Aggregicoccus sp. 17bor-14: one gene and its partner. The protein of the gene in region 1 interacts with the protein of each later gene in a pairwise test. Links are inferred from orthologs where the notes say so. Each region holds a gene or a part of one and is shown in the gene's direction. Other genes may lie near its edges. The genes, in order: nusG and rho.

What was found.
Region 2: the proteins of nusG (region 1) and rho interact in binary tests that used the Escherichia coli proteins (3 or more experiments, as listed by UniProt). The link is inferred for Aggregicoccus sp. 17bor-14 from one-to-one orthologs.

Annotation. Positions count from the first base shown.
Region 1 is NZ_VJZZ01000001.1:483,923-490,371, reverse strand. Bases 2,677-5,507 are described here. They hold nusG (transcription termination/antitermination protein NusG), read left to right. Parts: upstream 2,677-3,736; coding sequence 3,737-4,279; downstream 4,280-5,507. Other genes in these bases: rplA (50S ribosomal protein L1), read left to right, coding at 4,869-5,507; rplK (50S ribosomal protein L11), read left to right, coding at 4,384-4,830; secE (preprotein translocase subunit SecE), read left to right, coding at 3,294-3,737; rpmG (50S ribosomal protein L33), read left to right, coding at 2,953-3,117; tuf (elongation factor Tu), read left to right, coding at 2,677-2,860. In the rest of the region: FGE12_RS02200 (hypothetical protein), read left to right, coding at 1-276; 23S rRNA (guanosine(2251)-2'-O)-methyltransferase RlmB, read left to right, coding at 280-1,107; more of tuf, read left to right, coding at 1,670-2,676; more of rplA, read left to right, coding at 5,508-5,582; rplJ (50S ribosomal protein L10), read left to right, coding at 6,012-6,449. UniProt on the Escherichia coli protein: Part of the processive rRNA transcription and antitermination complex (rrnTAC). The complex forms an RNA-chaperone ring around the RNA exit tunnel of RNA polymerase (RNAP).
Region 2 is NZ_VJZZ01000009.1:157,223-163,674, forward strand. The notes cover bases 2,524-5,357. They hold rho (transcription termination factor Rho), read left to right. Parts: upstream 2,524-3,032; coding sequence 3,033-4,682; downstream 4,683-5,357. Other genes in these bases: ligA (NAD-dependent DNA ligase LigA), read right to left, coding at 2,524-2,742; FGE12_RS18455 (hypothetical protein), read left to right, coding at 4,709-5,056; FGE12_RS18460 (AI-2E family transporter), read right to left, coding at 5,075-5,357. Outside these bases: FGE12_RS18435 (DUF3052 family protein), read right to left, coding at 1-404; FGE12_RS18440 (acylphosphatase), read right to left, coding at 401-685; more of ligA, read right to left, coding at 733-2,523; more of FGE12_RS18460, read right to left, coding at 5,358-6,307. UniProt on the Escherichia coli protein: Facilitates transcription termination by a mechanism that involves Rho binding to the nascent RNA, activation of Rho's RNA-dependent ATPase activity, and release of the mRNA from the DNA template.

The DNA of each region.
Region 1 (6,449 bases):
ACGCGCGGCGGCGCGCACGTGTCCGACGAGGCTCCGCTCAAGCTCCTGCTGCAGAGCGCCCAGCTCACGCCGGCGAAGACCCGGCTGGGGCAGGCGGACTCGGTCGCCCGGAAGCAGCCGGGAGAGGCCTACGTCGACCCGCGCTTCGAGGTCGCCTTCACGGCGCCGCGCCCGGGCCGCGCCTCCCTGGACGCCCAGCTCACCTTCTTCCTGTGCATGGAGGAGCGCTGCGAGCGCATGGAGCGCAGCGTGTCCCTTCCCGTCGAGGTCCTGTAGCCCGTGTCCAGAGAGCGAACCCCGCAGCATCCGCAGCGTCGTGAGGGACGGGAGGGCCGCCGCTCCCAGGGCGAGCAGCGCCTCGTCTACGGAGTGAACCCCGTGCTGGAGGCCCTGCGGGCGCACCCGGATGCGGTGGAGCGCCTCTACACCTCCGAGGGGCAGCTGGCCGGCCGCGCGGGCGCGGAGCTGCTGGGACTCGCGCGCGAGGCGGGCGTGCGGGTGGAGAGCGTGGCGCGCGAGCGCCTCGCCCAGCTCGCCGACGGTGGCGTCCACCAGGGCGTGGTCGCGGAGCTGCGCGCCTTCTCGTACAGCGAGCTCTCGGACCTCATCGAGCGCGCCCAGGCGAGCGGGCGGCCGCCGCTCTTCGTCGTCCTGGACGGCATCCAGGACCCGCACAACCTCGGCGCCATCATCCGCTCGGCGCACGCGCTGGGCGCCCACGGCGTGGTCATCCCCAAGGACCGGGCGGTGCAGGTGACCGGCACGGTGGCCAAGGCCTCGGCCGGTGCGGTGGAGTACTGCCCCGTGGCCCAGGTGGTGAACCTGTCGCGCGCGCTCGAGGAGCTGAAGGCCGCAGGCATCTGGATCGCCGCCGCCGACCCCGGCTCCCAGGAGCCCCTGTGGCGCGCCCGCCTGGACGGCCCCATGGCCATCGTCGTGGGCGCCGAGGGGGCAGGCGTGCGCGAGGGCGTCCTCAAGCACTGCGACTTCCGCCTGCAGATTCCGATGATCGGCCGCGTGGGCTCACTCAACGCGTCCGTCTCCGCAGCGGTTCTGCTATACGAGTGCGCCCGCCAGCGGGCCGCGCCTGCCGCCGGGGGAAAGTAGGGCGGCGGCGGATCAAAGCGCTTGACTTACATCGTCGGCTGCTCGTACAAAGCGCCCGCTTTTACGGACCGGAACGGTGGCTGCGGGCGCCTCCGGCGAGCAGGCGGGTGTAGGGGTAGGGAAGCAACCGGGATTCGCCGGTGTAGCTCAGTCGGTAGAGCAACTGATTTGTAATCAGTAGGTCGCGGGTTCAAATCCCGCCGCCGGCCAAGTGGGACGGGGCCGCGGATGAGGGCCCGAGGCAAAGAGAACGCAGCACGGTCGAAGGAGTTTTGATACGGAGGGGTGCCCGAGCGGCCAAAGGGAGCAGACTGTAAATCTGCCGGCTCTACGCCTTCGTTGGTTCGAATCCAACCCCCTCCATCGGTCCATGCGGGAATAGCTCAGTTGGTAGAGCGTCAGCCTTCCAAGCTGAATGTCGTGGGTTCGAATCCCATTTCCCGCTCCACCCGTTGTTTGGTTGCAAATAAGCCCTGATAGCTCAGTTGGCAGAGCGCATCCTTGGTAAGGATGAGGTCTCCAGTTCAATCCTGGATCAGGGCTCCATTTTTCGAGGAGCGTTATGAGCAAGGAGAAGTTCGATCGCAGCAAGCCCCACGTGAACATCGGGACGATTGGGCACGTGGACCACGGCAAGACGTCGCTGACGGCCGCCATCACGAAGGTGCTGGCGAAGACGGGCGGCGCGACGTTCCTCGCGTACGACCAGATTGACAAGGCGCCGGAGGAGCGCGAGCGCGGCATCACCATCTCCACCGCGCACGTGGAGTACCAGACGCAGAACCGGCACTACGCGCACGTGGACTGCCCGGGCCACGCCGACTACGTGAAGAACATGATTACGGGCGCGGCGCAGATGGACGGCGCCATCCTCGTGGTCTCGGCGGCCGATGGGCCCATGCCCCAGACGCGCGAGCACATCCTGCTCGCCCGCCAGGTGGGCGTGCCCTACATCGTCGTCTTCCTCAACAAGGTGGACATGCTGGATGACCCCGAGCTGCGCGAGCTCGTGGAGATGGAGGTGCGTGACCTCCTCAAGAAGTACGACTTCCCCGGTGACAGCATCCCCATCGTGCCCGGCAGCGCCCTCAAGGCGCTCGAGGGCGACACCTCGGACATCGGCGAGGGGGCCATCCTCAAGCTGATGGCGGCCGTGGACAGCTACATCCCCACGCCCCAGCGCGCGACGGACAAGCCCTTCCTCATGCCGGTGGAGGACGTGTTCAGCATCGCGGGCCGCGGCACGGTGTGCACGGGGCGCGTGGAGCGCGGCATCATCAAGGTGGGCGAGGAAGTCGAAATCGTCGGCCTCAAGCCCACGCAGAAGACCGTCGTCACGGGCGTGGAGATGTTCCGCAAGCTGCTGGACCAGGGCATGGCGGGCGACAACATCGGCGCGCTGGTGCGCGGCCTCAAGCGCGAGGACGTGGAGCGCGGCCAGGTGATGGCGAAGCCGGGCAGCATCACCCCGCACACGAAGTTCAAGGCGCAGATTTACGTGCTGACGAAGGAGGAGGGCGGCCGCCACACCCCCTTCTTCAAGGGCTACCGCCCCCAGTTCTACTTCCGCACCACCGACGTGACGGGCACCGTGAAGCTGCCGGAGAACGTCGAGATGGTGATGCCGGGCGACAACATCGCCATCGAGGTGGAGCTCATCACCCCCATCGCCATGGAGAAGGAGCTGCGCTTCGCCGTGCGCGAGGGCGGCCGCACCGTGGGCGCCGGCGTCGTGGCGGACATCATCGCGTAATTGGTGTAGTCTCGGTTTCAACAGGCACTTAGCGTGCCGAGGGGAGAGTCGGTCCGCCGGCTTTCCCCTCTTGCCTTCTGAAGAGTGACGTCATGCCCAAGGGTAATCGCACCATCATTTCGCTCGAGTGCACGGTGTGCAAGGAGCGGAACTACACCACGACCAAGAACAAGCGGAAGAGCCAGGACAAGCTCGAGCTGAACAAGTTCTGCCCTCGTGACCGCAAGCACACGCCGCACAAAGAAGGCAAGGTCTAGGCTTTAGGCCAGTAGCTCCAACGGTAGAGCAGCGGTCTCCAAATCCGCGTGTTGTGGGTTCGAATCCCTCCTGGCCTGCCAGTTTTTTCCGAGTGAGCGGGGACCCTCGGGGACGAAAGTGCCCCGAGGGTTCCTGCCTTTTCGCATTTCCGGTCTCGCAGCACCCGTGAGGAACGATGGCGACGGCAAGTGAAGCCAGCCAGCAGGCCAACCGCTCGGCGATGGATCCCAAGCGCCTGGTGGTCATTTTCTACCTGATTGCCGGCATCGTGCTGGCGCTGTTCCTCGAGCACGTCTTCGGTCTGCTGTGGGCCAAGGCGGGCTGGAACGACCGCGAGCTCATCGAGGGGCTCGGCTGGAACATCTCCACCTTCGTGGGCTTCGCCGTGGCGATCGCGCTCGTGGTGGCCGCGTTCGCGAACAAGCGCGTGCACGACCTCTCGGTGGACGTGGCCAGCGAGCTGATGCGCGTGAGCTGGCCCACCTGGAGCGAGACCCGCGCCTCCACCTTCGCGGTGGTCGTGGCCTCCCTCGTCGCCGCGGTGCTGCTCTTCTTCATCGACACCGTGGCCTACAAGCTCATGGTGGACTGGCTGCCGGCGGTGTGGGGGAAGCTGTAATGGCGATGAAATGGTACGTCGTCCACACCTACTCGAACTTCGAGAACCAGGCGAAGAAGAGCCTGGAGGAGAAGATCCGCCTCGAGGGGCTGCAGGATCAGTTCGGTGAGATCCTCATCCCCATGGAGCAGGTCGTGGAGATGGTGAAGGGGGAGAAGAAGACCTCCAAGCGCAAGTTCTTCCCGGGCTACATCTTCGTCCAGATGGACCTGAACGACCGCACCTGGCACCTGGTGAAGAACACCCCCAAGATCACCGGCTTCCCGGGCGCCGCGCAGAACGAGCAGCCCACGCCCATCTCCGACAAGGAGGTGAGCCGCCTCACCAGCCAGATCTCCGAGGGCGCCGTGAAGGCCAAGCCCAAGGTGCAGTTCGAGGACGGGGACACCGTGCGCGTGATCGACGGCCCCTTCGCGAACTTCAACGGCACCGTGGAAGAGGTCAACGCCGAGAAGGGCCGCGTGAAGGTGCTCGTGAGCATCTTCGGCCGCTCCACCCCTGTGGAGCTGGACTTCATGCAGGTGGAGAAGACCACCGGTTAAGCATTCCGAATCTCCCCGCGCGCTGAGCGCGGGAGCAACCCGGTGGGAGGGCCGTCGTCAGCGGCTCCGCTCGAACCACCGAATCGAAAGGCAGTCGCCATCCGATGAAGAAGGTCACAGGACAGGTCAAGCTGCAGATCCCGGCCGGCAAGGCCAACCCCGCCCCCCCGATCGGCCCCGCGCTCGGTCAGCAGGGCGTGAACATCATGGAGTTCTGCAAGCAGTTCAACGCGGCCACGCAGCAGCAGGCGAAGGAGAGCCTGATCATCCCGGTGATCATCACCGTGTATCAGGACCGCTCCTTCACCTTCATCCTGAAGACGCCGCCCGCGGCCGTCCTCATCAAGAAGGCCGCCGGTCTGCACACCGAGAAGAAGAAGGGCTCTGGCGCGAAGAAGCCGGGCAAGGAGAAGGTCGGGCAGATCACCCGCAAGCAGCTCGAGGAGATCGCCAAGACGAAGATGGGCGACACCACGGCCGCTTCGCTCGAGGCCGCGATGAACACCATCGCCGGCACCGCCCGCTCCATGGGGATCGACGTCGTCGCCTAAGGGTCGGCCGTCACCTACCTTCGAAAGGATTCTGAATCATGCCTAAGCCTGGAAAGAAGTTCGCCGCGGCCTCCGCCCTGGTCGACCGCAACAAGCGCTACACCATCACCGAGGGCTTCAAGACCCTCAAGGCGTCCGTCGACGCCCGCAAGACCAAGTTCGACCAGACGGTGAACGTGGCCATCAACCTGGGCGTGGACCCCAAGCACGCGGACCAGATGGTTCGCGGCGCGGTCGTCCTCCCCCACGGCACCGGCGCCACCGTGCGCGTGGCCGTGTTCGCCCGCGGCGAGAAGGCCACCGAGGCCGAGGCCGCCGGCGCCGACGTGGTCGGCGGCGACGAGCTCGCCAAGCGCATCGAGGGCGGCTTCCTCGACTTCGACACCGTCATCGCCACCCCGGACATGATGGGCGTGGTCGGCCGCCTCGGTAAGGTGCTCGGTCCCCGCGGCCTCATGCCCAACCCCAAGGTCGGCACCGTGACCGTGGACGTGCGCAAGGCCATCGGCGACGCCAAGGGCGGTAAGGTCGACTTCCGCGCCGAGAAGGCCGGCATCGTGCACGCGAAGATGGGCAAGAGCTCCTTCACCCAGGAGAAGCTCGAGGCCAACTTCAACGCGCTCGTGGACACGGTGATGAAGCTCAAGCCGGCCACCGCGAAGGGCGTGTACCTCAAGGGCCTCGCCATCAGCACCACCATGGGCCCCGGCATCAAGATCGACACCCAGGAAGTCCTCGCCCGCCACCGCTAAGGGGCGCGCGCGGGGCGCCTCCCGGGCGTCCGCAGCAGCCAGGCACGGGGGAGGGGGGCCAGTCCGGCAACCCTCCCACCCGTCGCCTGGCTGACTTTTTTTGCGAGAAAGTGCTGGATCTTTCGGAAGCCGGGCGGTATAGGCCGCCGGCTTCTGCAATTGGGGCGCCATGTCGATTCCGACCTGGCGCCTTGTCGTCCCTGGTCCCAGACAGCAGGGACCGAAGGTGGTGCACGTGCCTCCCGTTGGCAACCGGGCAACCGGTCGGGATCACGCAAGCCGCCCTCGGTTCAAACGGCGAAGTCGTGCCAGCCCTGCCGAGACTGGAGGTGCGGTGTGGTGCCCCACTTCGGGGTTCCTCTCTCGCTCTGCCGCTTTGGCCCAGGCATCAAGCCCACCGTCAGGTGGGTCAGGAGGAGGTGAGTCAAGGTGCTGAAGAGCGAGAAGGAAGAGCTCATCAAGGAGCTCAACGAGAAGTTCGCGAAGACCCGCACGGGTATCGTCGCCGAGTTCTCCAAGCTGAACGTGGAGACCGTCACCAAGCTCCGCAAGAAGCTGCGCGAGGGCAAGGTGGAGTACAAGGTCCTCAAGAACTCGCTGGCCAAGCGGGCCGCGAAGGGCACGCCGGTGGAGGTCATCTCCGGCGACTTCACGGGTCCCGTGGCGATGGTGCTGAGCTACGACGACGTCGTGGCCCCGGCGAAGATCCTCTCCGAGTTCATCAAGGACATGGAGACGATCAAGGTTCGGAGCGCCGTCGTCGAGGGCCGCAAGGTCAACGCCGAGGGCGTCAAGGCGCTGGCGAAGATGCCGGGCCTGCCCGAGCTGCGTGCCCAGATCCTGGGCATGCTGACCCAGCCGGCTGGC
Region 2 (6,452 bases), on another replicon or contig:
CGGCCCTTGGGGCGCCACACGAGGCGCAGGCCGGTCCAGGTGGCATCCAGGTGGGCAATCTTGTTGTCCACGAGCCCAATCTCCAGGGCGGCCTGGCGCACCAGGTCCTCGGAGACGGGGGGGCGGCCGGTGGCGTCCGCGGGCCAGCAGACCCAGATGCCACCGGTGACGGCCATGGCGCGGCTGAGGGCGGGCAGGCGCTCGACGAGCTCCCTGGCGTCCCGGGTGAAGAAGAGGATGACGTCCAGGCCGGCCTGGGCGGTGACGAGGAACTCCACGCCGTCCGGCAAGGGGTTGAGCCGGTGCACGAAACCGGGTGGCGGGTTGATGACCGACACCTTGTGGCCGGCGCGGATGCCCAGCAGGGTGGGCAGCGGTGCCCCCAGTCCGAAAGAGCCGCTCATGAGCTGTGCTCCACGCGGAAGGGGCCGGGCTCGCCCTGCGGCGACTCCTCCTGCACCCGGACGTCCTGGACGTGGGCCTGGGTGGGGCCCTGGCGACACCAGGCGACGAAGGCGTCGAGCGCGTCCGGAGCGCCCTCGGCCACGGCCTCCACGGAGCCGTCCGGGCGGTTGCGCACCCAGCCGGCGAGCCCCAGGCGCAGGGCCTCGCGCCGGGCGCTCTCCCGGTAGAAGACCCCCTGCACCCGGCCGGTGATCTGCAGGTGTGTGCGCCGCGTGCTCATCGCTCGTCCGCCCCGTCCCAACGACTGCTGAGCCTTCACCGCGTTGCCTAACCCAGCAGCGCGAGGAACGCCTCCTCGTCGACCACTTTTACCCCGAGTTCTCCCGCCTTCTTCAGCTTGCTGCCGGCATCCTCGCCCGCCACCACGAGATCGGTCTTGCGCGAGACACTCCCGCTCACCTTCCCGCCGCGCCGCTCGATCTCCTCCTTGGCCTGCTCGCGGGTCAGGCGGGTGAGCGTGCCGGTGAGCACCACCGTCTTGCCCTGGAAGGCGCCGCCCTCCACCACCTCGGGCGGCTCGGGGGTGACGCCCACGGAGAGCAGGTCCTCCACGGCGGCGCGGTTCTGCGGCTCGTGGAAGAAGGCGTGGATGACCTCGGCCATGATCCCGCCCACGTCCTTCACGCGGGTGAGCGCTTCCAGGTCCGCCTCGAAGAGGGCGCGCGGGTCGCGGAACGCCTCCGCGAGCGCCTTGGCGGTGGCCTCGCCCACGTGCCGGATGCCGAGCCCGAAGAGGAAGCGGCGCAGCGTGGTCTGCTTCGAAGCCGCGATGGCCGCGAGCAGGTTCTCCGCGCTCTTGTCCCCCATGCGCTCGAGCGAGAGCAGCTGGGGGAGGGTGAGGCGGTAGAGGTCCGCGAAGGTCTTCACCAGGCCGCTGCCCACGAGCTGCGCGGCGAGCTTCTCGCCCACGCCCTCGATGTCCAGCGCGTTGCGGCTCGCGAAGTGGCGCACGCGCTCCACCAGCTGCGCGGGACAGGAGGCGCCGGTGCAGCGGATGATGGCGCCCTCCTCGTCGCGCACGGCCTGCGCGCCGCACACCGGGCAGTGATCCGGGAAGACGAAGGCGCGCTCCTCGCCGGTGCGCTGCGAGGTGACCACCGCGACGATCTCCGGGATGACGTCTCCCGCGCGGCGCACGAAGACCCGGTCCCCGATGCGCACGTCCTTGCGCTTGAGCTCGTCCTCGTTGTGCAGCGTCGCGCGCGCCACGGTCACGCCGCCGACCTTCACCGGCTGCAGGTGCGCGACCGGCGTGAGCGCGCCGGTGCGCCCCACGTACACCTGGATGTCCTCCACCCGGGTCTGCTCCTCCTCGGGGGGGAACTTGTAGGCCACGGCCCAGCGCGGGCTCTTGGAGACCTGCCCGAGGCGGCGGCGCAGGTCCTCGCTGTCCACCTTCACCACCATCCCGTCGATCTCGTAGGGGATGGCGTGGCGCTCGGCGAGGAAGGCCGAGTACTCGGCGCGCACCGCGTCCAGGCCCTCGAGGCGGCGGTTGCGCGGGTTCACCGGCAGGCCCAGCGCCCGCAGGTACTCGAGCTTCTCCCAGTGGCTGGTGAACGCGGGCACGCCCGGGCCCGGCACGCACTCGTAGAGGTAGATGGAGAGGGGGCGGCTCGCGGTGACCTTGGGGTCCAGCTGGCGCAGCGCTCCGGCGGCCGCGTTGCGCGGGTTGGCGAAGAGCGGCTCGTCCTCCTGCTCGCGCCGCGCGTTGAGCTTGGCGAAGTCCGCCTTCTTGATGAACACCTCGCCGCGCACGTCGATGAGCTCGGGGACCTTGAGGCCGTCGGAGGGGCGCAGCTCCCAGGGCAGGGCGCGGATGGTGCGCAGGTTGCCGGTGACCTTCTCGCCGATGGTGCCGTTGCCGCGGGTGGCGCCGAGCACGAGCTTGCCCCCCTCGTAGCGCACGCTCACCGCGAGCCCGTCCAGCTTGGGCTCGCACACGTAGCCGATGTGGGCGAGCCCCGTCTGCTTGCGGATGCGCTCGTCGAACTCGGTGAGCTCGCCGTCGTCGAAGACGTTGGCGAGGCTGAGCATGGGGACGCGGTGCTCCACCTCGTCGAACTGCTCGGCCGGCGCGCCGCCCACCCGCTGGGTGGGCGAGTCCGGCGAGGCGAGCTCGGGGAACTGGTGCTCGAGCTCCTGCAGCTCGCGCATGAGCCGGTCGTACTGCGCGTCGGAGATCTCCGGCGCATCGAGCACGTAGTAGCGGTGTTCGTGGTAGCGCAGCTCCTCGCGGAGGGTGCGCACGCGCGTCTCGGCGGTCGTGAGGTCCACGGCAGGAGCCTCTACGGAAGCCCTGACACCTTGGGAAGTTTTTGAGCGCCGGGGCGCGTTCGGACTCCTTGACAGGGTGGGGGGGGCTCAATAACCTCCGAGACGCTTCGTTGGGCGCCCTCGTACCCTGGGTGCCCTTTCCCTGCACCGCCTCAGTCCCGCGCAGTCCCGCTTCCGGGGCTCCGGTGGGTCGATCCCTGTCCCCCTGCAGTCCGGCCGTGCCCTCTGCGCGGCGACTCCCTTGCCCGGCGTCCTGCCGGGCGACGCTTCCCCCCGTCCAGACAATGCCCATTCGCAAAGCCCGCACCTCGAAGGAGAAGGTCCAGGAGACCGAGCTCGCCACGGACGCCGTGGCGGACGAGAAGCCGCGCCGCCGCCGTGCGGCGAAGGCGGACGACTCGGACAAGCCCGTGCGCCGGCGCGCCGCCGCCGGGCGCCGCGACGAGGAGGCCCCCGCGGACGCGGAGGAGGGCGCCGAGGCCGCGGACGGCGCTTCTGACGACGGCGAGGGCGCGCCCGTGCGCCCCGTGCTCACCGCGATGCCGCGCCCGGTGCGCGACGACGAGCTGCAGGAGGCGCGCGCCGAGGCGCTGCACCACGGCCCCGCCGCCACGCTCACGCCGGCGCCCGAGCCCGAGGCGCCCACCATCACCGAGGTGGACCGCGACGGCACCCCGATGCAGGTCATCAAGCTCAACGACCTGAAGCGGATGAAGATCGTGGACCTGTCGAAGATGGCGCACGACTTCGGCATCGAGGGCTACCAGGGCCTCAAGAAGCAGGAGCTCATCTTCGCGCTGCTCTCGGGCATCGCGGACAAGCGCTTCGAGGTCCACGCCGAGGGCGTGCTCGAGCTGATGAGCGACGGCTTCGGCTTCATGCGCAGCGCGGACAGCGACTACCAGTCCAGCCCGGACGACATCTACGTCTCCCCGAGCCAGGTGCGCCGCTTCAACCTGCGCCCCGGCGACACGGTCACCGGCCCCATCCGCCAGCCGAAGGAGGGCGAGCGCTTCTTCGCGCTGCAGAAGGTGGACAAGGTCAACTTCACGGACCCCACCAGTGAGGCGGCCCGCGAGCGCATCCTCTTCGACAACCTCACGCCGCTCTACCCGACGCGCAAGCTGAAGCTCGAGCACGACGGCGCGGAGATGACCACCCGCATCATCGACATGTTCTGCCCCATCGGCCTCGGGCAGCGCTGCCTCATCGTGGCGCCGCCCAAGGCGGGCAAGACGGTGCTGCTGCAGAACATCGCGCACGCCATCAGCCGCAACCACCCGGACGTGTACCTCATCGTGCTGCTCGTGGACGAGCGCCCGGAGGAGGTCACGGACATGGAGCGCAACGTGCGCGGCGAGGTGGTGTCCTCGACCTTCGACGAGCCGGCGACCCGCCACGTGCAGGTGGCCGAGATGGTCATCGACAAGGCGAAGCGCCTGGTGGAGCAGAAGTACGACGTCTGCATCCTGCTCGACTCCATCACCCGCCTCGCGCGCGCCTACAACACGGTGGTGCCGGCGAGCGGCAAGATCCTCTCGGGCGGCGTGGACGCGAACGCGCTGCACAAGCCCAAGCGCTTCTTCGGCGCCGCGCGCAACATCGAGGAGGGCGGCAGCCTCACCATCATCGGCACGGCGCTCATCGACACCGGCAGCCGCATGGACGAGGTCATCTTCGAGGAGTTCAAGGGCACCGGTAACTCGGAGATCGTGCTGGACCGCAAGCTGATGGAGAAGCGCATCTTCCCGACGCTGGACATCAACAAGTCCGGCACCCGCAAGGAGGAGCTGCTGCTCAGCCCGGCGGACCTGGTGCGCATCACGGCGCTGCGTCAGGTACTGCACCCTTTCACCCCCATCGACGCGATGGAATTTGTGCTCAAGCACATGCGTCCGACCCCGTCGAACGCCGATTTCCTCGGCTCGATGAACCGGTAGGCATACTGCCGGGGGAGGGTCACCCCATGCGCCGCACCCGCCGTCTTCCCACCTTCGCCGCCCTGCTCGCAGGGCTGGCGCTGGGACTTGCCGCCGGATGCGAGCCGGCGCTGGACGTGGGAGGCGGCAGCGGCTCGCCGCCTCCCGGCATCTCCAACGTCACCTGCTTCCAGGACTCGGACTGCGTGCCCAACGCCTGCTGCGGCGACGGCACCGCCGTCACGCACGTGAGCGAGGGGCCCAACTGCCAGGGCGTGCGCTGCGGCCCCTGCGACGCCGAGTGCAGCGCGGGCAGCTGCTCGCCGAGCACCCTGCGCTGCGGCACCTGCATCCCGGTGTGCCGCAACTCGCGCTGCGCCGCCGCCTGCAGCTGAGGCGCGGGCGCGCGGGCTTCAGCTCTCGCGGGGCGGTGCGGGCGCGGGCGGCGGAGCGGCGACCACGGGCCCGAGCACGGCGGGCTCCGGCTGCGCCTTGAGGCGCAGGTAGTCGAAGCAGGCCACGAGCACGGCGGTGAGGGGCGCTGCGAGCAGCGCGCCCACCAGCCCGAAGAAGTGCTCCCCGGCGATGAGCGCGAACGCGACGATGACCGGGTGGATGCGCGCCGCGCTGCCCATGATCTTCGGGTTGAGCACGTAGGCCTCGAGCGCGTGGATGCCGATGATCCACAGCAGGATGGCGAAGGCCTTCTGCACCCCGTCCGAGAGCGCGATGAGCACGATGGGCACCGAGCTGAGGATGGTGCCGAAGATGGGGATGAGGCTGAACAGCGTGGCCACCGTGGCCAGCAGGAACACGAACTTCACCCCGAACAGCAGCATCCCCACGCCGGTGAGCAGGCCGTTCACCACGCAGATGGTGGCCTGCCCGCGCACGACGCCGGACAGCGCGCGGTCGATGCGCTCGGAGAGCAGGCGCGCGTCCGCGGCGTACTCGGGCGGGATGAGCGAGAGCGCGTAGCGGCGGATGGGCTGCGCGTCGATGGAGAAGAAGGCCGCCACCATCAGCATGAAGAAGAGCGTGAACACCCCCACCAGCACGCCGGTGACGATGCGGCGCGAGAGGTCCAGGATGCCCTTCACGTTCTCGCCCGCGTAGCCGGACACGCGCGTGGCCGCATCCCGGATGAGCTGCTCCAGGTCCAGCGAGAGGTTGAGCTTGGCGGGCCCCGCGTAGGGGGCGCTGCTCGCACCCTCGAGCGCGCGCTCGCTCAGGGCCACGGGGATGCCGCGCGCGAGCAGCCAGGACTCGGCGCGCTGCGCGATGAGCTCCACCTTCTCCGGCGTGAGCGCGTTCGCGTATGCCACCGCGTCGCGGCTGATGCGCGCGAGCTCGCGGTACAGCTGCGGCAGCAGCCCCACGAAGAACAGGTACACGCCCAGGAAGAAGAGGGCGTAGATGAGCAGGATGGCCACCCAGTGCGGCACCGCGCGCCCGCCCACCCGCAGGCGGGTGATGCGCCGCACCAGCGGCTGGACGAGGTAGGCGATGAGCGCCGCGCCCACGAAGGGCAGCAGCACCGCGTGGAACGTCACCAGCACCAGGGCGACGAAGAGCCACAGCCCCGCGAGGATGTAGAGGCGCTGGGTGCGCGGAGGCTTGAAGAGGAGTTCCGGCGGCGGCGGCATGGCTCTAGCGCCTTATGGCAAACGGCCGCCTCGCGCCACAAGCGCGCGTACTGGACGCAGGTTCCGTCCAGGTCACGTGCGGGGAGCGCACTCGCGCGTCCGTTGGAAAGGCGACGGCGAGCCCCCGGTCCACAGACTCGAAATT